Regions from separate parts of the Rhizobium sp. R86522 genome, predicted to be linked through region 3. Evidence: predicted binding sites of a transcription regulator. Region 3 holds the regulator's gene; each other region holds the start of a gene.
The links. Region 3 encodes PhoB, which activates phosphate uptake and scavenging genes when phosphate is short. Its sites were predicted from a motif close to TGTCATNNANCTGTCAT; they were not measured.

Region 1: phnF (phosphonate metabolism transcriptional regulator PhnF) is a predicted target of PhoB. The motif match lies at 5,649-5,665, and genes of this name have one in related genera.
Region 2: SJY08_RS06270 (LTA synthase family protein) is a predicted target of PhoB. The motif match lies at 3,150-3,166, and genes of this name have one in related genera.
Region 4: SJY08_RS13100 (PhoX family protein) is a predicted target of PhoB. The motif match lies at 2,625-2,641, and genes of this name have one in related genera.

Annotation. Positions count from the first base shown of each region.
Region 1 covers NZ_JAXHBX010000001.1:4,092,975-4,100,831, reverse strand. Annotated here, with positions in the region: gene SJY08_RS19845 (cation-transporting P-type ATPase) at 1-234, opposite strand, end outside; gene SJY08_RS19840 (hypothetical protein) at 624-4,874, shown strand; gene phnF (phosphonate metabolism transcriptional regulator PhnF) at 4,911-5,630, opposite strand; gene phnG (phosphonate C-P lyase system protein PhnG) at 5,733-6,203, shown strand; gene phnH (phosphonate C-P lyase system protein PhnH) at 6,203-6,811, shown strand; gene SJY08_RS19820 (carbon-phosphorus lyase complex subunit PhnI) at 6,815-7,857, shown strand, end outside.
Region 2 covers NZ_JAXHBX010000001.1:1,317,383-1,325,239, forward strand. Annotated here, with positions in the region: gene SJY08_RS06260 (GFA family protein) at 1-65, shown strand, start outside; gene SJY08_RS06265 (hypothetical protein) at 72-968, opposite strand; gene SJY08_RS06270 (LTA synthase family protein) at 1,172-3,133, opposite strand; gene SJY08_RS06275 (NAD+ synthase) at 3,304-4,983, shown strand; gene SJY08_RS06280 (hypothetical protein) at 5,010-5,321, shown strand; gene SJY08_RS06285 (hypothetical protein) at 5,341-6,177, shown strand; cobalamin riboswitch at 6,217-6,407, shown strand; gene bluB (5,6-dimethylbenzimidazole synthase) at 6,448-7,185, shown strand; gene SJY08_RS06295 (DUF2865 domain-containing protein) at 7,142-7,857, opposite strand, start outside.
Region 3 covers NZ_JAXHBX010000001.1:3,331,428-3,339,284, forward strand. Annotated here, with positions in the region: gene SJY08_RS16095 (Hsp33 family molecular chaperone) at 1-280, opposite strand, end outside; gene argF (ornithine carbamoyltransferase) at 400-1,317, opposite strand; gene SJY08_RS16105 (aspartate aminotransferase family protein) at 1,332-2,534, opposite strand; gene SJY08_RS16110 (GcrA family cell cycle regulator) at 2,972-3,517, shown strand; gene phoB (phosphate regulon transcriptional regulator PhoB) at 3,645-4,328, opposite strand; gene phoU (phosphate signaling complex protein PhoU) at 4,354-5,067, opposite strand; gene pstB (phosphate ABC transporter ATP-binding protein PstB) at 5,114-5,914, opposite strand; gene pstA (phosphate ABC transporter permease PstA) at 5,936-7,294, opposite strand; gene pstC (phosphate ABC transporter permease subunit PstC) at 7,291-7,857, opposite strand, start outside.
Region 4 covers NZ_JAXHBX010000001.1:2,673,627-2,681,483, forward strand. Annotated here, with positions in the region: gene SJY08_RS13090 (crotonase/enoyl-CoA hydratase family protein) at 1-340, opposite strand, end outside; gene SJY08_RS13095 (acyl-CoA dehydrogenase) at 509-2,287, opposite strand; gene SJY08_RS13100 (PhoX family protein) at 2,691-4,601, shown strand; gene minE (cell division topological specificity factor MinE) at 4,712-4,972, opposite strand; gene minD (septum site-determining protein MinD) at 4,969-5,784, opposite strand; gene minC (septum site-determining protein MinC) at 5,814-6,584, opposite strand; gene SJY08_RS13120 (BA14K family protein) at 6,773-7,267, opposite strand; gene SJY08_RS13125 (BA14K family protein) at 7,474-7,857, opposite strand, start outside.

The DNA.
Region 1 (7,857 bases), 760 kb from region 3:
ACCTGTGACCGCTGCGGAAGCCAGCAGGACATAAATCAGGACATTGTGGAACTGCGACAGAAAGCGGACGACGGGGCTGCGCTTTGGCGCTGCAGGCAGACGATTGGCACCATGGACCTCCAGCCTTCGCTTGGCCTCCTCTGCCCCGAGCCCCGCGACATCCGTATCCATCGCCTGGAGCACCACCTGCGGCGGCAGGGCATGCGGCATAAAATCTGCGGTTCTGTCGTTCATCCCAGTCCTCTGCGCATTTCGATTCTCGAACAGGCCCGCTGAAGAATGGCCTCGGCAGCCCTTGCGGGTACTGCATCTGCTGACGTGCGGGAGAATGTCGTCATGATAGGCCTCTCGCCTTGATCTATGACAATTCTGGACGATGCCGGCCTCGGCTTCGCGCCTCGGACGCCTGCCGGCGACAACCAACCGGGAGGTGTGGAAGCACAGGCTCAGGCAAGCCTTGCGGCTTAAAAGCAGGTGGTCCTGCGCGATGTCCTCAGACCCGCCAGACAAGACTTTGTGCCGGAAGGTGTTGAAAAGGTTGAGACGCATTGCCTCGATCGGCTGCATGCCAACCGGTGGAACACATTTGAGCACATTCGTTTCAGAACAAGAGGCCGATAGCGATGACGTCGATTTCCCTGCTCAGCCCAGCCCAGATCCGGGCGCTCCCCAACTCGACGGTTAGCTCCTGGTCAGACGACGAAATCAGCCAGCTGTCGAGCACGCAGGTAGGCGCCCTGACGTCGTCCCAGATCTCGGCACTGCAGACGGAAGCCGTCGCAGGCCTGTCGACGTCGCAGTTGAAGGCAATCGCGCCCCGTTCGATCACTGGCCTGACGCTGGACCAGATCACCGCCCTGTCGACTGAAGATGTTTCAAGTCTGGTCGCCTCCCAGATCGCGGCGATGTCGGCAAGCCAGCTCGGCGGGTTGTCTTCCGAGCAGTCCGAAGCCTTGACCCCGGCACAGGTCGCCAGATTGACCGCAACGCAACTGAGCGCTTTCAGCCCGGAAGACCTCGCGACGTTTTCGCCGGAAGACATGGCGGCGATCAACACGGCTGCCTTGCGCGGGCAATCTGCCGAGAGACTGGCCGGGTTCAGCACGACCCAGATCGCGGCCTTGAAACCGAACCAGATCGCAACGCTCACGCCGACCCAGATCGCAGCGCTCACGCCCCAACAGGTCGGCGCCTTTTCGAACCAGCAGATGGCGGCCCTGAGTGCAACCCAGGTTGCAGCACTGACATCCGACCAGCTTGGCGCGCTCTCCGCGACGCAAGTCGCGGCCATTTCGCCGCGCGCGATGACTGGCCTCTCGACCACGCAGATTGCAGGTCTTGGCAATGAAAAGGTCGGTGCGTTGACCACGGCGCAGATGGCAACGCTGACCTCGAAGCAACTGCCCGCGTTCAGTACCGAACAGGTGGCCAATTTTTCGACAAGCCAGATTGCAGCGATCAATCCACGCGCCATGTCGGGTCTTTCGGTAGACCAGATCGCGGCTTTGTCGCCGGATCAGATGGCGAGCCTCACCGGCGCTCAGATTGCCGCTCTCACCCGCACCCAGATGTCAGCCTTCAGCGAAGAGCAGCTGGCTGCACTCACCGCAACCCAGATCAGGGCGCTCAGCGCGACACAGATCGCAGCCATGCCGCCAGCGACCGTCGCGGGCTTTACCGCAACACAGATCGCAGCACTCACACCGAAGGCCGTCGCTGGCCTGAATGCCGAGCAACTCGGCGCGATGAGTGTCGATCAGCTCAAGGGGCTCAGCACCTCTCAGATCGCGGCCATGACCGCAACCCAGATCGGAAGCCTGTCGAGCGACAAGGTCGCTGGTCTTTCGGCTGCCCAGATCGGTGCGTTGAGTTCGTCTGCCGTCACGGGCCTTACGCCTTCGCAGATCTCCGCCCTGACCCCTAGTCAGATTGGGGCAATGTCGAGCGCGCAGATCACGGCACTGAAGACCACGCAGGTCGCAGCCTTCACGGCAGACCAGATCGCGGGCCTCACGCCAACGCAGATCCGCGGCCTGACAGGTCCACAGCTCGCCGCCATGCCCGAGAACGTCATCACGGGCTTTTCGGACGAACAGATCGCAGCCTTGAGCACGCGCGCCATCGCCGGTCTGACGGCCGAGCAGATTGGCGGGCTGTCGATGGATCAGCTGGACGCATTGAGCACCAGCCAGATCGGCGCGATGAATGCCACTCAGATCGCAGCATTGCCGCAAGAGGCCATTGAGGCGATGAGCCCGGCGAAGATCGCAGCCATTAGCGCAAAGGCGATCACCGGTCTGACATCGGAGAATCTGGCCTCGCTCGCACCGGCCCAAATCGCCGCCTTGACTGTCACCCAGATCAGAGGCCTCAAGGCCGACCAGGTCTCCGGCCTGACGGCGTTCCAGACCGAATCGATGACCAACAGTCAGATCACCGCCTTGACGGCGGCGCAGCTGTCGGCACTGTCGGTCGACGCTGTGAAGGTCTGGTCACCGTCGCAGCTTGCTGCGGTCTCACCGACCTCGATCAGCGGATTGACGACCGATCAGATCACCGCGCTGAACGACAGCCAGATCGATGGTCTCACCGCGGCACAGATTTCACGGATGAGCGGGCCGCAGATCGGCGCCCTGTCCAAGGAGCAGCTTGCAGCCTTCCTTCCGACCGAAATTGCGTCGATCTCCGCCAGCGCCATCTCATCGATTTCCGCGGACAAGATCGACGGTTTGAGCCTCGAGCAGATCGCAAGGCTGACCACGGCTCAGATTTCCGCCATGAAAAGCGAGCAACTGGTCGCCTTCACGCCCACGCAGCTTGCATCATTGACTTCCACCCAGCTGCAGGCCGTGACCTCCGCGCAAATCGCGGCCCTTTCACCGAGCAACATCGCATCGCTTTCACGCGAGCAGATTGCCAGCCTCTCCGCGCGCAGCATCGCGTCTCTGAGCAACGAACAGATCGCGGCCATGTCCGCCGATCAGATCGATGCCATGACGGCGACCCAAATCTCGGGCCTCACGGCAAGTCAGCTTGGCGCGATGCGCAAGGCAGACATCCTCGCCTTCCTGCCGGCAGAAATCGCAGCCATCAACACGACTGCGTTGAGCAGCCTCGATGCAGAGACCATCGCGGCCCTCAGCATTGACCAGATTGCCGCCATGACCCCGGCACAACTGGGCGCCCTGAGCACGGACCAGGTCGCAGCCCTGACGCCAACCCAGCTTGACGCCATGAGTGCAAAACAGCTGGCAGGCTTCGGCGCAACGCAGGCGACAGCGTTGACGACGGCGGCCTTGGGCGCCCTGACGCCGGATCAGATCGCAGGCCTCAGCACGGCTGCGATTGCCGCGCTCTCGACGACCCAGATCGCGGCCCTGTCGACAATCCAGATCGAAGCCCTGACCACCGCACAGATAGGTGCCCTGACGGCCACACAAGTGGCCGCCCTGACGCCGACCCAGCTGAGCAACCTGCCGGCCACGAAACTTGCCGCGATCAGTGCAACCGGCATTGCCGGGCTGACCACGCAGCAGATCGCCGGTCTGGGAGCGGATCAGATCAGCGCCTTGACGGCCGCACAGATCGGGGGATTGACCCCGGCACAGATCGGCGCGATGACGCCCCAGCAGGTCACGCTCCTGTCCAACACCCAGATCGCAGCATTGAGCGCCACTCAGGTCGCCGCATTGACCAACGACGCCCTGGCCACTCTGACGAGCGAAAAGATCGCGGCACTGACGGTCAAGGCGATCCCTGGCCTGACGGCGACACAGATCGCCTCGATGTCGACCACGCAGATCGAAAGCATGAGCCAGGCCCAGATTGCAGCGCTCACCTCGACGCAGATCGGAGCACTTTCGTCGGCACAGCTGGCGACCTTCTCCAACGCCGAACTCGCCGCGATTGCCCCCACAGCGTTTCCCGGCCTGTCGGCAGCCAACATCGCGGGCCTCAGCCAGGAGCAGATCGGTGTTCTTACCGCCGCCCAGATCGGCGCCTTGACCTTCGACCAATTGAACGCCCTGCGTCCGGATCAGCTTGGCGTCATGACCCCGACCCAGATCGGAGCCCTGACGGCGACCCAACTCGCCTCGCTTTCGGCAGGAACCATTTCCGGTCTATCCGCCACCCAGATCGCAGCCATTTCAACCAAGGCCATCGCCGGCTTGAGCACGGCGCAGATCGCAACGCTGACCGCCAGCCAGATCGACGCGATGACTTCGGCGCAGTTCGGTGCCTTGAATGCGACCCAGTTGTCGGCATTCAGTCCGACGGCACTCGAAACACTGACCTCCGCCGACATTGCGGCCCTCTCGCCGAGCGCGGTAGGAGGGCTCTCGCCGACAGTGTTTGCCACCCTGCAGCCAGAGCAGATCGCGTCCCTGACAACGGGTCAGGTGGCGGCGCTGAGCTATCACCAGCTTCGAGCGATGACCCAGGATCAGATCGGTGCCATGACGACGGCACAGATCGGGGCGATGAACGCCGTCCAACTGGCAACACTGGGAACGGACAGGGTCGGCTGGCTGACGACGGACCAGATCTCGGCCATGGATCCCAAGGCGATTGGTGGTCTGAGCGTGGCCCAGGTCAGCGCCCTCACGACCGCCCAGGCGGAAGCCTTGACGCCTGCACAGGTCGCGGGGCTCAGTTCGGCACAATTGACGGCGATGGGTGCGAACAACCTGCGGACCTTCTCGACCGAGGATCTGGCAGCCATCAGTCAGCAGGCGATCCCCGGGCTGACAGTCAGTCAGATTTCCAACATGACGTCGGCGCAGCTTCAGGCGATCACGACGACACAGTCGAACTACTTGAGCCCGGACCAGATAGCCGCCGTGCTCGCGGCTTACCAGGCGGCTGGATCCTGAAGACCTGGCTGAGGTCGGCCAGCGGTCGGCCTCAGCTCAGTTTCGGATCGTGAACTGAACGCGATCTGCCGGGAAACGGGTGACCGCATACTGAATCGGGCAGCCTGCCGGATCGGTATTCAGCGCACGGGTAACCAGTACGATGGCGCCTGGCGTCAACTCAAGATGCACGACGTCATCAGGCTCTGCGTGGACGGCTGAGATCTCGGTGACCTCACGGACGTAGTCATCGACACCACAGCGAGAGAGCGCCCGGGTGATCGAACCCGTTTCGGCAAATGCCGTGTCGATGCCAGCAAACCGCTCTGCCGGAAACCACATGGTTGAGCGTGAGACGGCACGACCATCGGCCTTTCTGATGCCATCGAGCCGCAAGACCTCGTCGCCTGGATTAAGTTTCAGGCGCTTGACGAGATCGGCGGAGGCAATTTCGCGAGCGGACGACAGCAGGATCCCCTTGAGATCACGCGCCTGCTCGCCAATGCCTTCGCTGAAGCGGGTACGCCTCCCGATCGGAAAGTCGAACTTGTCGCGCTGGGTAATCATCGTGCCGCGCCCTTGGGCCGCGCGCACGATGCCTTCTTGGGCGAGCGCCGCCAGTGCCGCGCGCACCGTGTGGCGGTTGACGCCGAATTCCTCCGCCAGCGCCGTTTCCGCCGGCACCATGCCCGTCTTGTCATAGAGACCTGTCAGGATATTGGCGCGGATCCGATCGGAAATCTGGCGCCAAAGGGCCACGCCCTTCTGTCTCTGCATCACGGAAACACCGCCCCCTGTCACAAGCTTGTCACGACCACGCGTTACTCATAAAGTAACTTGTATGGTTGTCTATATTACTAGACATTTCGAGGACTGACAATGGAAAAAGCCACCGACATCGATCGCGGCGCCCAGACCGCCAGGAAGCGGATCGTCGATCTGCTTGCCAGGGCCACGCTCGCCGAACTTCAAGACGCCCTCACCGCCTTCGACCCGGCACCGGTCTACACTGCCCTGCGCGGACCCGAAACTGGTCTCGTGATGGTCAAGGGCCGCATCGGCGGCGGCGGTGCCCCTTTCAATCTCGGCGAAGCGACCGTCAGCCGCGCGAGCATTCGGCTCTCTGACGGCCGGATCGGTCATGGCTACCGGCTCGGAACGGACCGCAAGTCAGCACAGCTTTCGGCCGTGCTCGACGCGCTGGCGCAGGACGAAGCGGGCCGAGCCCTGGCTGAAACACGCCTCCTGGCACCGCTCGAAGCACGCGTCGCGGCGGAAGCCGCAAAGCTCGAAACCGAAACGGCCGCCACGAAGGTCGATTTCTTCACCATGGTTCGCGGAGAAGACTGATGCTCGAAGTGACTGAAAGCCTCGACGGCGGTTTCCCGGATGCCGTTACCCACGCCCAGACGGTCTTCCGCAGCGTCATGGACGCCATGGCCCGCCCCGGCAGCATCGGTGTGGTCGACGTGACTGTTGCACCACCCGCCCCGCTCGGTATCGCGGCTGGCGCCCTGCTGCTGACTCTGTGCGACCACGACACGCCGATCTGGGTCACGCCTGTTCTCGCCAAGTCCGCCCTTTCAGGCTGGATCGGCTTCCACACCGGCGCTAGCCTGACGTCCACAAAGACGGATGCCAAGTTCGCCTTCGTCGAAGCAGGCGCGCCGGTCCCGTCGCTGACACAATTTGCGCTGGGAACCCAGGAATACCCTGATCGTTCGACGACGCTGGTCGTCGAGGTCCCATCGCTCGAGGGCGGCAAGCCTCTGCAACTGTCAGGCCCCGGAATTCGCGACACCGCCGTCATCGCTCCGAAAGGTCTGCCCGAAACCTTCCTGCGCCAATGGGCCGACAATGGCGCCCTGTTCCCGCGCGGTGTCGACATGGTGCTGACCGCGGGTCGCCGTTTCATCGCGCTGCCGCGCACGACCAAGATCCGTGAGATGGAGGCCTGAGCCATGTATGTAGCCGTCAAGGGTGGCGAAAAAGCCATCGCCAACGCCCACAAGCTTCTCGCCGACCGCCGCCGGGGTGACAGGTCGCTGCCGTCGGTGACGATCGATCAGATCGTGGCCCAGCTCGGTCTCGCCGTCGACCGGGTCATGGCCGAGGCCTCGCTCTACGACTGCACGCTCGCAGCCCTCGCCCTGAAGCAGTCGCGCGGCGACATGATCGAGGCGATCTTCCTCCTGCGCGCCTACCGCACAACGCTGCCGCGCTTCGGCACGTCTCGTCCGATCGAAACGGCCGAGATGCGCGTCGAGCGCCGTGTCTCCGCCACCTACAAGGATCTGCCCGGCGGACAGCTGCTCGGGCCGACCTTTGACTATACCCATCGCCTGCTCGATCCCTCGCTGCTCGATGACGAGACGGTGGATATGGGCGAGCGGCGCGAGGAAGGTCTCGATCCAGTCATGCGGGTCTCCGACATCCTCGATGGCGAAGGCCTGATCGAGCCGGATGGCGAGATGCCCGAGGATCATATCGCAGGCGACATCACCCGCGAGCCGATGGAATTTCCGATGCCCCGCGACCTGCGTCTGCAGGCGCTTGCCCGCGGCGACGAAGGCTTCCTTCTGGCACTCGGCTATTCGACCCAGCGCGGCTATGGCCGCACCCATCCCTTCGTCGGCGAAATCCGCATGGGGCTGGTCGAAGTCGAATTCGACGTGCCGGAACTCGGCTTTGCGGTTTCACTCGGCGAGATCCGCGTCACCGAATGCCAGATGGTCAACCAGTTCAAGGGTTCGGCCAAGGCTCCGCCGCAATTCACCCGCGGCTATGGCCTCGTCTTCGGCCAGAGCGAACGCAAGGCCATGTCCATGTCACTGGTGGATCGGGCGCTCCGAACCGACGAATTCGGCGAGGATGTCGTCGCCCCCGCCCAGGACGAGGAATTCGTGATTTCCCATTGCGACAACGTCCAGGCGACCGGCTTCGTCGAACACCTGAAGCTGCCGCATTACGTCGACTTCCAGGCCGAACTGGATCTCGTCCGCCG
Region 2 (7,857 bases), 2.0 Mb from region 3:
CTGACAAGGGCGACTTCTACGAGATCAATGACGGACTGCCGCAGTATGCCGCGAGCCGCGACTGAGCGTCGTCAGGCTGCGGCGGAGTCGGCGTCTGCTGTCTCGATCCCGAGTTCCGCCAGGGCTTTGTGGTAGGAGAGATCGACGGCGGCGAATTTGGCGGATTGCCAGGCGAAATAATCCTCGACGAAGCGGCTGCTGAGCATCAGATCACCTCGGCGTCGCGGCTGTTCCCACTGCAGCAGGTTCTCGGTCTCGGCCTTTTTGAACATGCGCTTCAGATTGGTGGTCGAAACCTGATAGGTCTCGCTGAGATCCGTGAGGCTGACCGGGCCGCAGGAATGGGCCTCGGCCGTGCGGTTCACGTCGTCCAGGCGAGAGATCAGATCGTGCAGTATGATGCCGCCGAGATCAGACCACAGGAAATGGCCGATCGTATCCGGCGGATCGCGCCAAATCGGATCGCCCACCATAAGCTCAGCGCCGATCGGCTGGGCGATCAGGAAAATCCGCTCTTCCGCATGCGATGTCATTTCCCGGTTTCCGCCATCGAGGCGGTCTAGGCAGGCGAGGTGCCCGTTGAACCAGCTTCTCAGGCCATTCAGGCTGAGTTCCGTCGGTTCGAGGACGCGCACGCGCTTGTCGGGCACTTCGGGAACATCCCGCAAGAACTTGTAGGCGACCAGCTCGGCGAGGTAGCCAGTTGCCGTGTTGCGGCTGGCTGCGCCAAGGCGCATGACCGTTTCGACGAAACGAGTGGCCGTCAAACCCGACAGCGGATCATCAGGCGTGCGCCGCAGTGCCAGCGCAAAGACCGACTGCGTCATCAGCCACTTGCGATGCGATGCCTTGAGACGCGACATGCGCGGTGTGCGCATGTGGATCGCAATCAGGTGCTGGGCAATCTGTTTTTCGATGGCCGGGTAAAGCTGATGTGCAAATATTTCGGCGCGCGTCAAAAACGGCATGGCAATGGCTCGTCTCTAAACTATGAGTGCCAACAAAGGGTCCGGCTACACACGCAATCCGGACACGACAGCATTCGCAATACTGTCAAGAACTCTGATTTGTCGAACAAAAAAAGTCTATGGCCGAAATCGGGGGGCTCTGCAATAGCAGTTCCCCGTCAAACTCTCTTTATGGATAATTGTGATCGCAAGTAACGGCCCGCTTAGCTGCTGGGCTGAAGTCTACCCGACTGTTCCGGGAAGAAACGATCCATACCGTAGCCTTCGCCGAACATCACGTCATGCTGAAGCAGGCGATAGTCGCGGATTAGCGGATCGATCCGGCCCGAAAGGGCCCAATCGGCCTGGGCCTTGTTGTTACGGCCAATCAGCTGATGGCGGTCGATGACGGCGTAACGTTCGGCCACACGACCGAGCATGCCGGTGTAATAGGGATGGCGGTAACCTGCCATACGCACGATGTAATAGGGCAGCTGCGACGGGCTCACGGAGCCGATATCCTTCTGGACGCCACGCTTCGACGACCAGACGACCAGCGGCGTCTCATGCTCGCGCTTCATCGTCTCGACCGACGCCTTGCGGGTCGCCACCACATTCGCCATGTAGCCGCTTTCTGTATAGACCTCGTTCAGCGGCGGCAGATGGTCGCCGAACAGCACAATGATCGTTTCGCGGCGCCGCTTCTTGGCCCAGTCCATCAGATCCTTGAGGCTCTGGTCGGCTTCCTTCACACCCTGCGTGTAGGTCTCCAGTGCGCTCACGTTGTGCTCGGACAGGGTGGGTGCGTCCACGCCGATCGTATTCTTTGCATAGCGGTTGCGCTCGTAAGGGCCGTGGCCCTGCAGCGTGACGGCAAAGAAGAAGAAGGGCTCGTCCGTGTTGTCGGCCTCCTTGATGATGTAGCTTGTCAGCGCGTCGTCGGACGCAAAGATGCCCCGCTTGTCCATGGCCGGCATCGTTTCTTCCGAATGGAACTGGCGGAAGCCGAGCGACTGGTAGACGTTGTTGCGGTTCCAGAACCAGCCCTGGAAGGGGTGGAAGGCCTTCGTCACATAGCCCTTGGATTCAAAGAAGGTCGCAAGCGAGGGGACCGGGCGGCGGATATACTGCTGATAGGGGATGCTGCCATAGGGCAGGAAAGCGTTCGAAAAGCCGGTCAAGGCCTCGAATTCGACATTGGCAGTCATACCGCCGAATTCCGGCGAGAAGACGTGGCCGGATTGGCTCTGACGGATGGTCGGCATCGGATCCGCCGAATAGCGGATGCTGCTCATGCGGGTCGGATCCCAGAGGGATTCGCTCATCACGACGATGACATCGGCCTGACGGCCGGAGAAGAAGGAAGCCGGCAGCAGATCGGTCTGCATGTCGGTGATCGCGACCTTGCTGTAGCCGTCGGGTGCTGCGACGTTGGCCATCGGTACATTGAAGGCGAAGGCGAGCAGGAAGCCGTTGTGGCGATAGTTTTCCTTCTGGTCCCACATCATCGGCACGATGTTCAGCCGATCCCGGACAGCGGAAAACGCCATCGGATCCATCAGCGACGCGAAGCCGGCGAGCAGCGGAATGGCAAGAGCAGCCCGAACTCCGCGGCATGTCAGGTTGAGGCGTGGGAAGACCTTCCGGCTCTTCCAGATCAGCGCGACAAAGGCCGCAACGGCAACAAAGCCGCCAATTGCGAGTGCGACTGCCTTCATCGGTTCTGCGGCGACCATAGCCGGCAGGAGCTGCAGGATCTGGCGACCAAAGAGAAGGTCGCTGGGAAAGAGCGGATCCGACAGGAAGAGCTGTTTCTGGCCGGAGAAAAAGGCCGGCAGGAGTGCCAGCGGGGCGACGAGAAGTGTCGACTGATAAGCCTTGCCAATGATGGCATCTGCAAAGGCGAGTATCAGGAATACGATGCCGACCGCCACCAGACCCGGACGGCTCAACTCCGTCATGTAGTCAACCACATCGACCATGGTGCCTCGCGCCAGGATCTCGCTCAGCAAGACAATGGCGACGGCGATCAGTGCGGTGTTGATCAGCTGGATTGCGAGCTGGACGATTGCGGAGCTGCCGTATTCGCGTTCGCGCACCGCGCCAAAGGCGCTGACAATTGTTGCGACTCGCGATTTCGGGCTCGTTTGGACCACGTCTAACTCCAGATCATGGGAGGGTGTCATCAAAGGTTCGCATAGGTGTCACATAAGCGTCATGAATGCTACATGAACCACGACATATGAGCTTAAGTTCCCGGTGTTTTCCGCGGTTTGGTTAGTGTCGGGCTCGCCTGCAGTCCGCCTTCGAAAGAAGCGACGTTGCGATCCGTGCGACGAGCCGCTAAATCGGTGTCATGAGCGAAACAAAGAAGATCTCCGACGTCCTGCGCATTGCGGTGGCACAGTTCAATCCTGTTGTCGGCGATGTCGTCGGCAATCTTGCCAAGGCCCGTGCGGCTCGTGCGGACGCTGCCGGGCAGGGGGCTGACCTCGTCTTGCTGACGGAGCTCTTCATTTCCGGCTACCCGCCCGAAGATCTCGTCCTGAAACCGTCTTTCCTCAAAGCCTGCCTGCAGGCTGTGGAAGCGCTCGCTGCTGATACCGCCGATGGCGGACCGGGCGTCATTGTCGGCTTTCCGCGTCAGGGTGAGAAGGGACGGCACAACTCCGTCGCTATCCTCGATGGCGGCAAGATCCTCGCCTTCCGCGACAAGATCGATCTTCCGAACTATGGCGAATTCGACGAGAAGCGGGTGTTTACCGAAGGCGAGATGCCGGGACCGGTCAATTTCCGCGGTGTCCGCATCGGCGTGCCGATCTGCGAAGAGATCTGGAACGATCTCGGCGTCTGCGAGACGCTGGCCGAGACGGGCGCCGAAATCCTGCTCGTGCCGAACGGCTCGCCCTATTATCGTGGCAAGGTGGATATCCGTCATCAGGTGGCGCTCCGCCAGGTGATCGAGACCGGCCTGCCGCTGATCTTCGCCAATCAGCTGGGCGGGCAGGACGAACTGGTCTTCGACGGCGCGAGCTTCGCCTTCAACGGTGACAAGTCGCTCGCCTTCCAGATGAGCCAGTTCGAGGAGACGCTGTCTGTCACGACCTGGAAGCGGACCGCGGATGGCTGGCGTTGCGATCAGGGGCCGATGTCGCGCATTCCGGAAAAGGAAGAGGCCGACTACCGCGCCTGCGTGCTCGGCTTTCGCGATTATGTTAACAAGAACGGCTTCAAGAGCGTCGTGCTCGGGCTTTCGGGTGGCATCGATTCCGCCATCTGTGCGGCGATCGCCGTGGATGCGCTCGGCGAGGAGCGGGTGCGCACGATCATGCTGCCTTACCGCTATACCTCGCAGGAGAGCTTCTCCGATGCCGAGGCCTGCGCCAAGGCGCTGGGCTGCCACTATGACATCGTGCCGATCCAGGAACCGGTCGAAGGTTTCCTCTCGTCACTTTCCGACATGTTCGAGGGGACCGAGAGCGGCATTACCGAAGAGAACCTGCAGAGCCGGACGCGCGGTACGATCCTGATGGCGATCTCCAACAAGTTCGGCTCGATGGTGGTGACGACCGGCAACAAGTCCGAGATGTCGGTGGGTTATGCCACGCTCTACGGCGACATGAATGGCGGCTTCAATCCGATCAAGGACCTCTACAAGATGCAGGTCTATGCGCTCTCGGCCTGGCGCAACGAAAACGTGCCGCCCGGTGCGCTTGGTCCGTCCGGCGAGGTGATCCCTGCCAATATCCTGTCGAAGGCGCCGTCTGCGGAACTGCGCCCGAACCAGACCGACCAGGACTCCCTGCCGCCCTATCCGGTGCTTGACGACATTCTCGAATGCCTCGTCGAAAAAGAGATGGGTGTCGATGAGATCGTCGCGCGCGGCCATGACATTGCGACCGTTCACCGGGTCGAGCATCTGCTCTATCTCGCCGAATACAAGCGTCGCCAGTCGGCGCCGGGCGTGAAGATCACAAAGAAGAACTTCGGACGTGATCGCCGCTATCCGATCACGAACCGGTTCCGGGATCGCTGAGCGTGTCGATAGAGGATATCGATGCCTTGGCTGCTTTGCCTGATTTCACGGCGGAGGAGCGCAGCTATATCTTTGCTGTCGGAGCGCATGACAATCAGGATAGCGGGCTGTACCGGACGCTCTCGGGCGCCGCCTATTTCCTGCCCTCGATCGCGATTGGCTGCTACGGCCTGTGGGACGGGAGCTACAAGATGCTCGGCATCGGGTTCCTCACGCTGAACGTCAGCCTGATCTGGGGTTTCTACACCGAATGGCGCAGTGCTCATGTTGAGCAGACGGGCCGGGCGATCTTCGCCAAACTGCGCCAGGCGATGGAAAATCGCTCGACCGCAGACTGACTTTTCCAAGGAGACCATGATGCGCAGTTCGGTCGAGATCTACGATATGACGACCCGTGAATGCGAGGTCGTCTGGCAGACGGATGACCTCGTCGAGGCGCCCAACTGGTCGCGCGATGGCGAGTTTCTGGTCATCAACGGCGATGGTCTTCTTTATGCGTTGCCGCTCGACGAAGACGATCCCGAACCGGAGCTGATCGACACGGGTTTTGCCGTGCGGCTCAACAACGATCATGGGATCTCGCCCGATGGCGCCTCGATCGCGTTTTCCGATCATACGCTTTTCGGCAAGTCCTGCATCTATCTGCTGGGTGATGGTGACGACGAGCCGCGCCAAGTCACCGACAAAATGCCGTCCTACTGGCACGGCTGGTCGCCGGACGGTAAGGAGCTTGCCTATTGCGGCGAGCGCAACGGCGCCTTCGATATCTATACCATCTCGACCAAGGGCGGGGCCGAGCGGCGGCTGACGAACGGCGAAGGGCACAATGATGGCCCTGATTACACGCCTGATGGACAGTGGATCTATTTCAACTCCAGCCGTACCGGCACCATGCAGATCTGGCGCATGCGCAGCGATGGCAGCGACCTGCAGCAGCTGACCTCAGACGGTTATGGTGACTGGTTCCCGCATCCCTCTCCGGATGGGAAGAAGATACTCTTCCTCTCCTACGATGCCGATGTCGAAGGTCATCCGCGCGACAAGCAGGTGCGACTTCGGCTGATGGACGCCGATGGCGGCAATGTCGAAACACTCATCGAGTTCTTCGGCGGTCAGGGCTCGATCAATGTGCCGAACTGGGCGCCGGACGGATCGGCTTTCGCCTTTGTCCGCTACTTCCCGGTCGAGGCTTGAGCCTGTCGCATTCCACTCTGTCCTGCGGCTGGTTCTTGCGGTATTGATCCGACGTCAGGTGCTTGCCGTTAGGTGAGAGAATCGGGAAGCCGGCGAAAATCCGGCACGTGCCCAACGCTGTGAGGCGGACATGATGCGCGAGGGGAAACCCGGCCACTGGAGCAATCCGGGAAGGCGCGCATCCTGGATGATGCCCAGTCAGAAGACCGGCCTGGCGAGATAGACCTTTCCCGCGTGGACGGCGGGTGGTTGCGCATTGTGGGGATTACGATGCACGACAGACCGAACGAGTTCCTCGTCCGGACGGCGCCCTTCGCCGACCAGGACAAACAGGCCGTCTACCGAGCCATTCACACGCGACGCGACGTCCGCGACCAGTTTCGCTCTGATCCGCTGCCGGATGATCTGGTGCGGCGATTGCTCGAAGCGGCGCATGCCGCCCCCTCCGTGGGCTTCATGCAGCCCTGGAGTTTCCTGCTGATCCGCTCTGCTCGAAAGCGCGAGGCCATCTGGCAGGCGTTTCTGCGGGCGAACGAGGAGGCGGAGGCCATGTTTCCGGTTGAGCAGCGGGACGTCTATCGATCCCTGAAACTGGAAGGCATCCGCAAGGCGCCGCTCAATATCTGCGTCACCTGTGATCCCGATCGTGCGGGACCCGTCGTGCTCGGACGCACCCATGATGTCAGGATGGACGCCTTCTCGACTGTCTGCGCCATCCAGAATCTCTGGCTCGCAGCACGTGCGGAAGGGGTCGGGCTTGGATGGGTCAGCATCTTCCACGAGGCCGAGGTGAAGGCGCTCCTTGGGATCCCGGAGCGGATCCAGATCATCGGTTATCTTTGCCTTGGCTATGTCGACGAACTCTATGCGACGCCGGAGCTCGAGGTGAAGGGATGGCGCAAGCGATTGCCGCTCGACGATTTGATCTTCGAGGAAAGCTGGGGGCAGATCGCGGAGCGGCCGATCACTCCTGCAGCGGCTGTGGACCTGACGTCGCCGGGTTCCTGAGGTCGATCGTGCCCTTGTCGGAGGGGAGGAAGGCCGGGCCGACGCGGCGTACGTTGAGGCTGGCCTCATCCAGCACGCGCTCCGTGGCAGGCACCGTCGCTGACGCAGCCTCCCGTTTTCCCGGTGCAACTTCGATGAAGGACGACTGGTAGTCCGGTACGGCCGGACGCGGCGTCATGCGCTGGTAGTATTGCTGCAGGTTGCAGGCGCAGGCGGGTTCCGCGTCGCTGCGTCGGTTGCGGTAGAGGAAGGCATTGGGCAGATCGCGATAGGGGCGGCCGCTGACTGCCGAGATCATGTCCACGGTCTCGCTGCGCTCCGGCGCGTGGAAAAACAGCTCCGTTTCCGTGCCCGGACACATCTGCTGGCATTGCGCCGCATCGCGGCCGAAGTTCATTGCCGAGGTCTGTGACGAGATCGGGAAGAAACCGCCATCGCAGGTGCGCACACACAGCGTGCGGACATTGCCGCTGGGCATCATGCTCATCGGCGGGGGCGGCGCTGAGTAGGCGGCTTCGGCTGCCCGGTCCGGACGGTAGGGTTCCGCCAGCGTGTCGAGGTAAGGGATACGCTCTGCTTCTTCCGGATAAGCCGCTTGATCCGGCCCACAACCATTCGCCTCAAGTGCTGTGACGAGGGCGGCGCGCGCATCTTCTACGCGGCTTTCGCGCA
Region 3 (7,857 bases):
AATCGGCAACCAGCAGGTCGACCGGGCCATCGCCCTTGGTCTGGACCGTGAACTTGCCCTCGAACTTCAGCGATGTGCCGATCAACACCGTCAAGACTATGGCTTCGGCGAGAAGCCGCGCGACCGGCGCCGGATAGGCGTGACGGTCGAGAATGGAATTGATCAGCGGTCCGAGCTGGACCGCGCGGCCGCGCACGTCGAGGCCCTCCACCTGGAAGGGAACCACACGATCGTCACCGGCGAAACCGAATTCGCCGAGTTCTGCTTGTCTCATCGACATGAATGTACTCCCGGCACTTGAAGCGCCAAACGCTGGGCCCGAGCGGCCCGATCAGAAACGGCACAGATGGGATCACCCGTGCCAAAGGTCAAGTCGGGCGCCAAAGCCCCTGCCCGGCCTCAGATCGCGCCGAGGCACCAGGCAAGGATCGACTTCTGCGCATGCAGGCGGTTCTCGGCCTCGTCGAAGACCACCGACTGCGCGCCATCGATCACCTCGTCGGTGACTTCTTCGCCGCGATGGGCCGGCAGGCAGTGCAGGAAGAGGGCCTCCTCCTTCGCCTTCTTCATCAGCTCCGCATTGACCTGGAAAGGCTGGAAGACGTTATGGCCGCGTGCCTTGTGCTCCTGGTTCATCGACACCCAGGTGTCCGTGATCACGGCGTCAACGCCGGCGACCGCACGATCGGCATCATGGCACAGCATGATCTCGCCGCCGTTGTTGCGGGCCCAGTTGAGGATCTTGTCATCGGGCTCAGAGCCGAGCGGCACGGCCATGTTCATCCGGTAGCCGAAACGGGCCGCACCTTCGACCAGCGAATGGAGGACATTGTTGCCGTCGCCGGTCCAGGCGAGCGTCTTGCCCGTCACGGGGCCACGATGCTCCTCGATGGTCATGATGTCCGCCATGATCTGGCAGGGGTGGGTGAGATCCGTCAGGGCGTTGATGACCGGAACCGTCGCATGCTCGGCCATCTCCAGGAGACGGGTATGGTCAGTGGTACGGATCATGATCGCATCGACATAGCGCGACAAAACCTTGGCAGTGTCGCCAATGGTCTCGGCGCGACCGAGCTGCATTTCCGTGCCGGACAGGAACAAGGTCTCGCCACCGAGCTGGCGCATGCCGACATCGAAAGAAACACGCGTGCGGGTGGACGGCTTCTCAAAAATCATTGCCAGCATCTTGCCGGCGAGCGGCTTGTCGGCGGTGCCGGCCTTGGTCGCCTGCTTGCGGGTCTTCGCGTCCTCAAGAATGCCGCGCAGGTCCCCGGCCGTCATGGCGGAGAGATCGAGAAAATGCTTCGGAGATGCCATGAATGGGTCCTGTCTTAGGCAGATGCTGCGACTGCGGCCTTGGCGCGGATGTGCTCCGCAGCGTGTTCGATACGGGCGAGACCGTCGCGAGCTTCTTCGGCGGTCACCGTCAGCGGCGGCAGGAGACGGATAACATTGTCGCCGGCGGGAACGCCGAGCAGATGCTCGTCGCGCATTGCCAACAAGAGTTCGGTGTTCGGGATCTTGGCCTTGATGCCGAGCATCAGGCCTTCGCCGCGCACTTCCTCGATCACATCTGGGTAACGATCCTTCAGCGAGGCGAGACCCTGGCGGAAGACGAGCGCTGTGTCGCGAACATTGTCGAGGAAACCGTCGCCGAGCACGACGTCGAGAACAGCATTGCCGACCGCCATACCAAGCGGGTTGCCGCCATAGGTCGAGCCATGCGTTCCGGGTTTCATGCCGTAAGCGGCCTCTTCGGTTGCCAGGCAAGCGCCGAGCGGGAAGCCACCGCCGATGCCCTTGGCGACCGCCATGAGGTCGGGCGTGATGCCGGCCCATTCATGGGCAAAAAGCTTGCCCGTGCGGCCAACACCGCACTGCACTTCGTCGAGGATCAACAGCAGGCCGTGCTCGTCGCAGAGGTCGCGCAAGACGCGCAGCATCTCCACCGGGATCGGACGAATGCCGCCCTCGCCCTGCACCGGCTCAACCAGGATTGCAGCGGTCGCGTCTGTGATTGCCGCCTTGACGGCTTCGATGTCACCAAAAGGCACCTGGTCGAAGCCGGGCGCCTTGGGGCCGAAGCCCTCCAGATACTTCTCCTGGCCACCCGCTGCGATCGTCGCGATGGTACGACCATGGAAGGCGCCTTCCATCGTGATGATGTGGAACTTCTCCGGGTGCCCCTTGGCGAAGTGATAGCGGCGGGCCGTCTTGATCGCGCATTCCAGCGCCTCGGCGCCGGAATTGGTGAAGAAGACGCGGTCGGCGAAGGTCACATCGGTCAGGCGCTTGGCCAGCACTTCCTGCCCCGGCACCTCGTAGAGATTGGAGAGGTGCCAGACCTTGTCGGCCTGATCTTTGAGGGCGCCGACGACATGGGGATGCCCATGGCCGACCGAGGTGACGGCAACGCCGGCGGCGAAATCGAGATAACGCTCGCCACTTTCCGTCACAAGCCAGACGCCCTCGCCTCGCTCGAAACGCAGCGGCGCCCGATTATAGGTCTGATAGAGCGGCGTAGCTTCGGCCATGGCTTTCACGTTCCTTCTCGACGATCCGCCCAAGGGACGGCGCGGCCCTTTGCAGGCCTCGAAACAATTAAAAATGCCGCCTTGCGGCGGCGCGGGCACTATCGGCATTTCACCCTGCAATGTCAACGAATTCCATAGGAATCGCAGGAGTAGGCGCCGATCTGGCCGGCTCGCGCCAGAAGCGTGCGCGACAAGATTCCACCTGTTGCATACTTGACTCACTCGGGAAGCAAGTTGGGGAAAACCGGAAAATCGATTCCAGATGATTCCCCCGACTCTTGTCACGGAGTCAGCGTGCCACTAGGTTAAATTTCATTAATAGATTGCATGCGGCGGAAGTGCTCACCGACAGTAACGAGGCGGTTATGTTTCGAATTCGTTCGAAGCAGGGGTGACGGATTCTGCCATGACAGACGCGAGCGGCGGAGAGAAGTGGCATGACAACTGCGCAATGGAGTGACGACAGGGTCGAAAGACTGAAACGGCTGTGGGCCGAAGGCCTCAGCGCAAGCCAGATTGCGGCACAACTCGGTGGCGTGAGCCGAAATGCCGTTATCGGCAAGGTACACCGACTGAACCTTCCGGGTCGGGCCAAGGCAGGCGGAAGCTCGACTGCGGCACGTCCGGCAAAACGTCCGGCGCAGACCCAGCGTCCGGCGACCTTCCAGAACCGCCCCGCGGCAGCAACGACCACGCGTACCGTGACCCGTGCAGCTGGTGCGACAATGCTGAAGGAAGAGATCGAGGTCGAGGCTTACGAGGAAGTCGAAGTTCGGCGCCCGCTGAACGTTGTCGTGCCGATTTCGCGGCGCCTCGCCCTGACGGAACTGACCGAGCGCACTTGCAAGTGGCCGATCGGCGATCCGATGAAGGACGATTTCCACTTCTGCGGCTGCGAAATCGCTGACAGCGCGCCCTACTGCACCTATCACGCGAAGCTCGCCTATCAGCCGGTGAGCGAACGCCGCAAGGCAGCCCGCTGATATCAAGCGAAGCTTAGAGCATTAAACGGGTCCCGCGGGGCCCGTTTTTCGTTGCCGCCTGTCGCCCGCGAAAAAGGGCCGCAGCGGACAATCCGCGCGGCCCTTGCCCCATGGTGGGTTCGACTTGTCAGGCTTCCATCGAATAGCCGGCACCGCGAACGGTGCGGATGACATCCTGCATGTTGGAGAAGTTGAGAGCCTTGCGCAGGCGGCCGACATGCACGTCGACCGTACGTTCGTCGACATAGATGTCATGGCCCCAGACTCCATCGAGAAGCTGCGAGCGAGAGAAGACCCGGCCAGGCGACGCCATCAGGAACTCCAGAAGGCGGAACTCGGTCGGCCCGAGACGGACCTCGCGGCTCTTGCGATGCACCCGATGCGTCTCGCGATCGAGCTCGATGTCGCCGCAGCGCAAGACGCTGGACAGAACTTCGGGCTTTGCACGCCGCAGCATGGCCTTGACGCGTGCCATCAGTTCCGGGGTCGAGAATGGCTTGACGACATAGTCGTCGGCACCTGTCGCCAGACCACGCACGCGCTCGCTTTCCTCGCCGCGCGCCGTCAGCATGATGATCGGCAGACGCTCGGTCTCGGGTCGCACGCGCAACCGGCGGCACAGCTCGATGCCGGAGACGCCCGGAAGCATCCAGTCCAGGATCAGCAGATCCGGCACGCGCTCCTGAAGCCGGATCTCGGCTTCGTCACCTCGCAGAATCGTCTCGACCTCATACCCCTCGGCTTCGAGGTTATAGCGTAGGAGGACGGACAAGGCCTCCTCGTCTTCTACCACGGCAATCTTCGGCTGCATCAAAAACAAACCTCGCTGGCCAACGTCACTCGGTGATCGCGCCGACGGAAGACGTCAGATCTTCCTTCGGTCGCTCACCTTCCGGCTGGGCGCCGGTGGTCATGTAGTAGATGGTTTCCGCGATGTTGGTCGCATGGTCGCCGATGCGCTCGATGTTCTTGGCGCAGAACAGAAGATGGGTGCAACTCGTGATGTTGCGCGGGTCTTCCATCATGTAGGTCAGGAGTTCCCGGAACAGCGAGGTGTAGATCGCGTCGATCTCTTCGTCGCGGTCACGGATCGATTTCGCCTTCTCAGCCGAGCGGGTCGTGTAGACATCGAGCACTTCCTTGAGCTGGGCGAGTGCCAGGTCGGAGAGATGTTCGAGGCCACGCGCGAGTTTGCGCGGCACGCCGGTCGCCTGGATGGCCACAACGCGCTTGGAATTGCTCTTGCCGAGGTCGCCGACACGCTCGAGATCGGCAGCGATGCGAAGGGCACCGATGATCTCACGCAGGTCGGATGCGACCGGCTGACGCTTAGCGATCGTGACGATGGCCTTGTCGCCGATCTCACGTTCCATGGCATCCATGAGCACGTCGTCGGAGATCACCTTCTGGGCGAGGGCGGCGTCGGAGTTGACCAGAGCACGCACGCTTTCGGCGACCATCTGTTCCGCCAGACCGCCCATTTCGGAAATGCGGCGCATCAGGAACTTCAGTTCATCGTCGAAGGCAGAGTAGATGTGAGAGGAACCCATGAGAAACGTCCTTGAATTTGAGGTGAGCCGAGGGTGACCTGGAGGCTCAGCCGAAGCGGCCCATGATGTAGTCCTGGGTGCGCTGGTCATCCGGATTCGTGAACATCTTGTCGGTGTCGTTTTCCTCGACCAGTTCGCCGAGGTGGAACATGGCGGTACGCTGCGAGACGCGGGCTGCCTGCTGCATGGAGTGCGTCACGATGACGATCGTGAAATTTTCACGCAGTTCGTGAATCAGCTCCTCGACCTTGGCGGTCGCGATCGGATCGAGCGCCGAGCAGGGCTCGTCCATCAGGATGACTTCCGGGCTGACCGCGATCGCACGGGCGATGCACAGCCGCTGCTGCTGGCCGCCGGACAGACCGGTGCCGGTTTCCTGCAGTCGATCCTTCACCTCGTTCCAGAGGCCAGCTTTCTGCAAAGACGTCGCGACGATTTCGTCCATGTCGGCCTTCTTGGCGGCGAGACCATGGATGCGCGGCCCATAGGCCACGTTTTCGTAGATCGACTTCGGAAACGGGTTGGGCTTCTGGAATACCATGCCAACCTTGGCCCGCAATTGCACGGGATCGACCCGGCTGTCGTAAATGTCTTCGCCATCGATCTGGATATCACCCGAGACGCGGGCGATCGACACCGTGTCGTTCATCCGGTTCAAGCAGCGCAGGAAGGTCGACTTGCCGCAACCCGATGGGCCGATGAAGGCCGTTACAGCGCGATCCCGTATGTCGACGTTGACATCCTTCAAGGCATGTTTTTCGCCGTAGTACACCTGCACGCCACGGGCGGTGATCTTGATTTTGGGCTGGTTCACGGAAGTCTCCGTCAATATGGATGCGTGATACATTCGAGGGTGTCCTTCTGGGATTTACCAACGGCGCTCGAAGCGGCGGCGCAGGACAATGGCAAGGATGTTCATGACCAGCAGGAAGAGCAGCAGAACAATGATGGCACCCGAGGACCGTTCGATAAAGGCCGGATCGGCACGCGACGCCCAGGAATAGACCTGTACCGGGAGTGCGCTGGCCGGGTCGAGGAAGCCACCTTCAAACGGCCCCGCCGGATAGTTCGCCACGTAGGCAACCATGCCGATCAGCAGCAGCGGGCCGGTTTCACCCGCTGCGGATGCGAGGCTGAGGATCGCTCCGGTCATGATGCCGGGCGCGGCCAGAGGCAGGACATGGTGGAACACAGTCTGCATCTTCGACGCTCCGACGCCCAAAGCGGCATCGCGAATGGATGGCGGGACGGCACGGATCGCGGCGCGCGTCGCAATGATGATGGTCGGCAGCGACATCAACGTGATGACCAGCGCCCCGACAATCGGGGAGGATGCCGGGAGCCCTACGAAGTTGATGAAGACCGCAAGTCCAAGGATACCGAAAACGATCGACGGCACGGCAGCAAGGTTCGAGATGTTCACTTCGATCAAATCGGTGAACCAGTTTCGCGGCGCGAATTCCTCGAGATAGATCGCGGCAGCCACGCCGAGAGGCAAGGACATGATCACCACGAGGAACATCATGTAGGCCGTACCCATGATGGCGATGCCAAGGCCCGCGGCTTCCGGGCGCAAGTCGGACGCATCAGGCGCCGTGATGAAGCTCCAGTTGAACTTCGATGCGAGGATGCCAGCTTCGACCAGCTTGTCGGCCAGGTCCAGCTGCGCGGGAGTCACATTGGAATCCCGTTCAGCTATTTCGCGCGTCACGCGACCCTTGAGATAGCCATCCACGCGGCCTGTGGCGAAAACGTTCACAGTGATCGTCTGGCCTACCAGTGACGGATCGGCCAGGACAGTGTCGCGCAGCCGAGCCGGAGCATCCTTGGAAATCATGTCGGTGACTTCCTTTCGGGACATGCCCTCGACTGCAATACCCTCTTCGGCCAGATACTTGACCAGAGATTCACCCAGGATGCGCGCGTAGCCGATCGTCGTCACCGAAGCCATCTGCGCCGGATCGCGCGAACCGGTCTTGTCCACGACCGCAGCGTCGATCACGACGGGATAGCTGATCGTCGCCTGAACGAATGCCGAAGAGCCGTCACGGATAATGGTGAACAGCATGATCGCCAGGGTGAGCAGCGCGATCACGATCGCGGCGACACCATACATGCGGAACCGAATTTCTGCGGCATTGCGACGCTTCATCAGCGGGGTCTCGCTCATGAGCGAACTGCCGGCCTGCGGCATTGCGAAAGGAGTGCGATCGATGATGTCGGTCATTCGTATTGTTCCCGGTATTTGCGCACGATCCAAAGCGCGAAGATGTTGAGCCCAAGCGTAATCACGAACAGCGTTAGGCCAAGCGCGAAGGCCACGAGCGTCTCCGGCGAGTCAAAGGCAAGGTCGCCCGTCAACTGACTGACGATCTTCACGGTGATCGTCGTCATGGCCTGGAAGGGGTTCAAGTCCAGCTTGGCGGCTGCCCCTGCCCCCATGACCACGATCATGGTTTCGCCGATTGCACGGCTGGCGGCGAGCAGGACAGCCCCGACAATGCCGGGAAGGGCCGCAGGCAGCACGACCCTGCGGATGGTCTCGGATTTCGTCGAACCCAGGCCCAGAGCCCCGTCGCGCATCGACTGCGGCACGGAATTGATGATGTCATCGGCCAGCGACGAGATGAAGGGGATGTTGAGGATGCCGATCACGAGCCCGGCGGTGAGAACCGAGGACCCCGAATTACCGAGACCAAATGGCATGGCGAAATAGTCGCGCAGGAACGGGCCGACGGTCACTAGTGCAAACAGGCCGAACACGACGGTCGGGATGCCGGCGATCACTTC
Region 4 (7,857 bases), 660 kb from region 3:
TCGTGCCGATGCCGATCGCCAGGCCATCGACGCCGGAGACCAGTGGCTTGGTGACTTCAGTCAGAGCCTTGAGGAGGCCAAAGGCTGCGGGCTCGCCGACGGCGCCGGCCATGGCGAAGCCCAAGAAATCTGCCATGTCATTGCCGGCGGAGAAACAGCCTTCGGTGCCGAGGAAGACGATGGCACGGATCGTGTCGTCCTGCTCGCCCTCCAGCAGGCCTGCGGTTAGCTTCTCGTACATGGCTTGCGTGATCGCGTTCTTCTTGTCCGGGCGGTTGAAGCGCAGGACGAGGACGCCAGGATGGGCTTCTGGGCGGGTGATCTCAATGTGGTCGGTCATGGGGTTCTCCTTCTCTTCTCCCCAGCGGGGAGAAGTGCCGAGCGAATGCGAGGCGATGAGGGGGTCTTGTGAGGCTTCGCCTCCCCCTCATCTCAAGCGCAAAGTATTGCGCTGAGGCCTTCGGCCACCTTCTCCCCGCTGGGGAGAAGAGGACGCGGGGCCAGCGTCTTATGCGAACAATGCCCGTGCCGCTTCTAGGCTCGCCGCACCATTGACGACGCGATCCTTGAGAGCCGCCGTCTCGGCGATCAGGTTCTCGGCGGCGAAGCGGCAGAGCGCCAGGCGGTTGTCGCGGCCGTGGTCCTCGTCGGCAAGTGCGCCCTTGGCGAGGTAGACGCCGGTCAATGCGAGGCCAAAGAGACGCTGGTAGGGTGTCGCCCCTGCGAGCGCTGCCGACGTGTTGCCTGCGGCCATCTGCGAGAGCAGCCATTCGGTGGTGTCTTCGAGATCCGACAGGCTCGCGTCGAGGCGGGCGGCGGTGTCACCGAAGCCTTCGAGATTCGAGGCGCGCACGGCATTGACCACCTGCTTCAGCTCGGTGATGTAGCCCCTGATATGGTTGCCGTTCGACAGCGGCAGCTTGCGGGTGACGAGGTCGGCAGCCTGGATGCCGTTGGTGCCCTCGTAGATCGGGGCGATGCGGCTGTCGCGCCAGAAGCGGGCGGCACCCGTTTCCTCGATGAAGCCCATGCCGCCATGGGTCTGGATGCCGAGCGAGGCAACATCGACGCCAGCGTCGGTGGCGAAGGACTTTGCGATCGGAGTGAGCAAGGCTGCGCGCTCGGCCCAATGGCGGGCTTCGTCGCCATCCGCGTGATGGCTCATATCGGTTGCGTGGGCGCAGACATAGCAGATGGCGCGCGAGCCTTGGGTCAGCGCCTTCATCGTCACCAGCATGCGGGCGACATCGGGATGTTCGATGATCGGCGACATGCCCTGCCCCGTCCAGCCAGGAGCCTTCCCTTGCGTGCGGTCCTTGGCGTATTGCACGGCCTTCTGGGTGGCGGCTTCGCAGATAGCGACGCCCTGCATGCCGACGGCGAGGCGGGCATTGTTCATCATCGTGAACATGCAGGCGAGACCCTTGTTCTCCTCGCCGATCAGCCAGCCGATTGCGCCGGCTTCATCGCCATACTTGCCGTCGCCGTAGATCATCGTGCAGGTCGGCGAGCCGTGGATGCCCACCTTGTGCTCCAGCGAATGGCAATGAAGGTCGTTGCGGGCGCCGATCGAGCCATCGTCGTTGACGAGATACTTCGGCACGAGGAAGAGCGAGATGCCGCGCGTACCGGCCGGCGCATCGGGGAGACGGGCGAGCACCAGATGGATGATGTTCTCGGTGATCTCGTGTTCGCCCCAGGTGATGTAGATCTTCTGGCCGAAGATGCGGTAGGTGCCGTCATCGCGGCGTTCGGCGCGGGACTTCATGACGCCGAGATCCGAACCGGCATGCGGCTCGGTCAGGTTCATCGTGCCGGTCCATTCGCCGGAGACCATCTTCGGCAGATACTTCGCCTTCAGTTCCTCAGAGCCGTGCGCCGTGACAGCGTCGACCGCACCCATGGTCAGCGTCGGGCCAAGTGCAAAGCCCATGGAGCCAGAATTCCACATTTCGAGTGCGGCGACATTCAGCATATGCGGTAGCCCCTGCCCGCCGAAATCTTCGGACGCTGTCAGCGAATTCCAGCCACCTTCGGCCCAGGCACGGTAGAGATTGTCCCAGCCATCGGGAACGACGACCTTGCCATCGACCATGCGGGCGCCCTGTTTGTCGCCAATTTCGGCAAGCGGGGCGACTTCGTCACTGGCAAAGCGGCCGGCTTCGGAGAGGATGGCATCAACGAGGTCGTCGCTCAGCTCACCGAGCTTGCCGTCTTCGATGGCCTTGGTGAGGCCAGCGACGTGCTTCAGGGTGAACGCGATCTCTTCTACGGGCGCCTTGTACATGACGTGCTCCTCCATCTGGCGTATGCTTCATGCCACGCCCAAACTCCCACCCAGGAGGCGCGGCTTATTCTCACTTCTGGCTAATTGATTTTTACGTAAACGTCAAATCTTTTGCATGCGACAGGAGGCCTCGTTCCCGGCGCGATGCGGGTGAAAGTCGAGGTGAAGATTGCCGCCGAAACAAAGATGCGTGAGCGGTCGGACGCCTCGCTTCTGGAGAGAACGGCAGTCTTCGGATCAAAGCCAAGATGCACCAATGACTTAAAGCGGCGACCGGCAGGACCTTCGCTGGAATGCCTAAATCAGCACCTTCACAACTATCGGACTGCCCCGATTTCGTCACATCCCTGTTATCTGTCCTGACTAGTCGGAGAGTAGACTTCATCCAAAAGGAGGCTCTGCCATGACCGACACCAACACCAACCATCTGTCCTGGGACGAGTGGGACGAGCTGCACAATCCGCCGCCGGCCGTGACCGACTTCGACCGCGTCGTCGAACGCGCGATCTCGCGCCGTGGGTTCCTCGGCGTGCTGGCCATGGGTTCGGCTGCCGTTGCCATGGGCTCCGTCGGCAACCTGATGAGCTCGACCTCGGCTCAGGCGCAGGAAGCCGCCTCGCGCTTTGCTTTCAAGCCGATCGACATTGCGACCGACAACACCATCCATGTGCCGGAAGGCTACAACTGGAAGCCCCTCGCCCGTTGGGGTGAGCCCCTGTTCTCCACGGCTTCCGACATCGATCCGATGAAGGGTGTGTCGCTAGAGAATTCCGACAAGGTCTTCGGTGAGAACACCGACGGCATGGAGCTGTTCGCCATCGGCAACGCCCAGGTGATCGCGGTCAACCACGAATACGTCAACAACGAAACCAACCTGCCGCACGCGCCGGAAGGCATGCCGCAGTCGCTCGACGACGTGAAGATCCTGCAGAACATGCAGGGCGTCACCGTCATGGAAGTGGCCGAAGGCGAAAATGGCTGGGCGATCGTCGTCGACAGCAAGTTCAACCGCCGCATCCACCACAACACGCCGATGAAGCTTTCGGGTCCGGCTGCCGGCTCCGAGCTCGTCAAGACGGCTGCCGATCCCGCTGGTGTCGACTGTCTCGGGACCTTCAACAACTGCGGCGCCGGCAAGACGCCTTGGGGCACCTACCTCACCTGCGAAGAGAACTTCAACGGCTACTTCGGCTCCACCAATGCCGAGTTCAAAATGCCTGAGGACTTTAAGCGCTACGGCATCGTCGCCGAGACCCGCTATGGCTACGAGAAGTTCGACGAGCGCTTCGACGTTTCAAAGAACCCGAACGAACCGCGCCGCGCCGGCTATATCGTCGAAATCGATCCGTCTGACGCCTCCTCGACGCCGATCAAGCGTACAGCACTTGGCCGCATCAAGCATGAGAACGCCGCCGTAGTGATTGCACGCGATGGTCGCGTGGTCGTCTATATGGGCGACGACGAGCGTGGCGAGTTCCTCTACAAATTCGTCTCCAACGGGATCTATGTCCCGGGTGGCGACACCTCCAAGCTGCTTGATGAAGGCACGCTTTACGTTGCCAAGTTCTCCGACGAAGGTACCGGCGAGTGGCTGGCTCTCACCGAAGAGACCACCGGCATGAAGGCCGACGAAATCGCTGTCTTCACGCGCCAGGCTGCTTCCAAGGTTGGTGCCACCACGATGGACCGTCCGGAATGGGTTGCGGTCAATCCGGTTGCGGTCGAAGCCTATTGCTGCCTCACCAACAACAGCCGTCGCGGTGAAGTGAAGGACGGCAAGCTGCGCACCAATGCCGGCGGCGACGAGATGGCCATCAACGCGGCCAATCCGCGTGAGAAGAACGAATACGGCCAGATCGTCCGCTGGTATCCGGCCAATGACGACCACACGGATTCCGCCTTCAGCTGGGATCTCTTCGCGATGGCCGGCAATCCGGCCGTGCACAAGGACGGCGCCTATGCCGGCTCGTCGAACATCAACGAAGGCAACATGTTCAACTCGCCTGACGGCATGATGTTCAATTCGACCGGTCTCGTCTGGATCCAGACCGACGGCGAGGATTCGAACGAAGGCGATTTCGCTGGCCAGGGCAACAACCAGATGCTTGCCGGCGACCCGGTCACCGGCCGCATCGAGCGTTTCATGACCGGCCCGAAGGGTTCGGAAGTCACGGGCCTCACCTGGTCGGCCGACAAGCGCACCATGTTTGCCGGCATCCAGCATCCCGACGCGCCCTTCCCGGATGGCGAAGGCAAGCTGCCGCGCTCGACGATCGTGGCGATCAAGCGCGACGACAACGCTCTGGTGGGCTGATGGTTCGGTCGGCAGGGCGGATGTGATCTGCCCTGCCCTCCACCCAAACGAAGAAGGCCGCCGACCGGGATACCGGCGGCGGCCTTTCTCATTCGTGACGACCTGGTCGATCAGGCGGCGAGGCGCTGGGCGTTGCGCGGGATCTCGACGTCGATCTCGAGGATCGAGACGTCTTCGTCACGGTCCATCTTGATCTGCACCTTGTCGCGGTCGAATTCGACATGCTTGGCGATCACGGCAAGGATTTCCTCGCGCAGGATGGCCACCAGATCACTTTCGAGCGAGGCGCGCTCATGGGCGAGCAGAACCTGCAGGCGTTCCCGCGCCATCGGTGCGGACCGCTGTTTGCGGAACAGAGAGAAAATGCTCATGCGGCCCTCCGCGCGAAGATCTTGTCGAGGAGACCACGCTTCTCGCCAGGGATGGTGATCGGAACGTTTTCGCCGGCCAGACGACGGGCGGCGTCGAAATAGGCCATGGCAGGCGCGCTGCGGGCATCGGCGAGCGTTACCGGAGCGCCGATGTTGGAGGCGCGTAGCACGTCCATGCTTTCCGGGATGATGCCGAGCAGCGGGATCGACAGGATCTCGAGCACGTCATCGACCTTCAGCATGTCGCCACGCTGGGCGCGATTGGCGTCGTAGCGGGTCAGCAGAAGATGCTTCTCCATGCGCTCGCCGCGCTCCGCTTTCAGCGTCTTGGAATCGAGCAGACCGATGATGCGGTCGGAGTCACGTACCGAGGAGACTTCCGGATTGGTGACGACGACGGCCATGTCGGCATGGCGCATGGCAAGCGTTGCACCGCGTTCGATACCGGCGGGGCTGTCGCAGATGATCCAGTCGAAATACTTCTTCAGCTCGTTGATGACCTGCTCGACGCCCTCGGCGGTCAGGTTATCCTTGTCGCGGGTCTGCGAGGCCGGCAGCAGGAACAGGGTTTCCAGCCGCTTGTCGCGGATCAGCGCCTGCGGCAGCTTGGCGTCGCCCTGGATGACATTGACGAGATCGTAGACGACGCGGCGCTCGGCGCCCATCACCAGATCTAGATTGCGAAGGCCTACGTCGAAATCGACGACGACGACTTTTTCATTGCGCTGTGCCAGCGCTGCACCGAGAGCGGCCGTCGAGGTCGTCTTGCCGACCCCGCCCTTGCCGGATGTCACGACTATCACCTTGCCCATGTGGTTCTCCTGTCTGTCCCCGCTCAAGTTCACGTCATTCTCTCTGTCATGATTGCATCCCCCTCCAGCCAAAGCTGAACAGGATGCCCCTTCAATTCTGGATCCATATCGTCGGTCATCGCGTAGACGCCGTCGATCGCAACCAGCTCGGATTCGAACTTACGACAGAAGATCCTTGCGTCGGCATTGCCAACGCATCCGGCGAGCGCTCTGCCGCGCAACGCACCGTAGATGTGGACGGAGCCTCCGGCGATCACTTCGGCACCCGACTGGACCGAACCGATGACCGTGACATCGCCCTGGGTGTAGATGACCGACTGACCGGAGCGGATGGTTTCTCGCACGATCATCGATGGGGCCGAGACCGGGCTTTGCTGCACCACGACCTGAGGGGCTGCCTGCCCTGCATGCTCGCGTGCGGCCTCTTCCGCACCGGTTGCCTTTTCCGATTCGCCCACCTCGTTGCGCGGCACCTCGTAGTCGGCGGCCGGCTTTCCACCCTTGAGCTGCGGTGGCATGCCCGGCTCGACCAGCGAAGGACGACCGCCCTCGATGCCCATAATCGAGACGTTGCGCGCCGCGAGTTCGGCAATCAGCGCCTTCAATTGCGGACGGTCGATCTCGATCTCGGACACGTCGAGCACGACGGGACGACCGAGGAAGAACCCGGCCGAGCGGGCCGCGAGGTCGTCGAGCCGGACGAGCCAGTCGTCGAACGGCGGATCCGGCGTCAGGACGACGGCCAGGAAGGATCTACCCTTGATGCGGATGGAGCGAGGTTCGGTTAGCACTTTGGTCATCTATGTAAACAAATCGTTGATGAAAGGAGTAGCGCCGATTTGGTTAACAAATGGTTAACGCGGCGATTTTGCCGTTAGGAAACAGGCGGATCGGGGCTACGAAAAAACCGCCCGCGGCAAAGGCCGGGGCGGCTAGAAATTAACCCTTTCCGGCTCCTTGTGGAAGCCGGATCAGAGGGGTCTGCCGATCAATAATAGGGCGACAGGCACTGCTGACGGGGGCCGTTATACGGCTGGAAGGTGTTGGAGCGGCTATCGTAGGAGCGGTAGCGGGCATTGCACCAGTCGTAGTGGCGCGGGTTGAGACCGGCTGCGCGGGGCGCTACCGGGGCCGGACGCGGCTGTGCGATCGCACCGCCGATGATGGCACCGGCTGCGAAGGCTGCGAGCGGATACCAGTAGCCGTTGTGGTAGCGGTAGCCCGCGCGGCGATCACGATAGCCACGATGACCATTGTAATAACGAGCGCGCTCGTAGCGATCGATGCGGCGGTCAATACGACGGTCCACGCGTCGGTCGAAGCGACGCTCGTAGCGGTCTCGATACTGCACGGTGGTGGCATCGGTCGTTGCCGCGATTGGCGCGACCGGGCGGATGACCTGGGCCTGGGCCGGGATCATACCGGTAAAGGCCATGATGGACGCGAGCGCTGCCACGGCGGTCGTCTTCAATGCAGTCTTCATGATGCTTCTCCCTGCATGTTTATCCGGTCGACCGAAGCGGGCGATGATGCCCGGTCCTCGACCTTGGGACAGAAATTAGCGAAGCCAGACTGAACTCAGGATTAACATCGTGTTCATACTTCGCGTTCCGCGCGCAACGGTCCAGCGACCGTTCTCGCGCACAAGTGCCCGTCAACGGAGGAAAAGGCCAATTGTTCCCGAACGGCTCAGTAGTAGGGCGACAGGCAGGTCCGGCGCGGCCCGTGATACGGCTGGAAGCTGTTGCTGCGCCAGTGATAGGAGCGGTAGCGTTCGGCGCACCAGCTGTAGTGCTTCGGGTTGATGCCCGCAGAATACTGCACGACGTGACGGCGCGGCACCGGCCGATCGACAATCACGCCGGCTCGCATGGAGCGCGGCGAGATCCAGAGACCATTGTGATAGACATAGCCCGGGCGATGCAGCCGTTGGCGATGACCATGGCCACGGTAGACTTGATGCCGCGAGTAGACGGTCACGCGCTCGTAATGACGGTAGCTGGTATGGCTTTGATAGATGCGGACTTCGATGCCGCCGGCGCGGACTTCGGTCCCCGATCCCATGAACCCGGC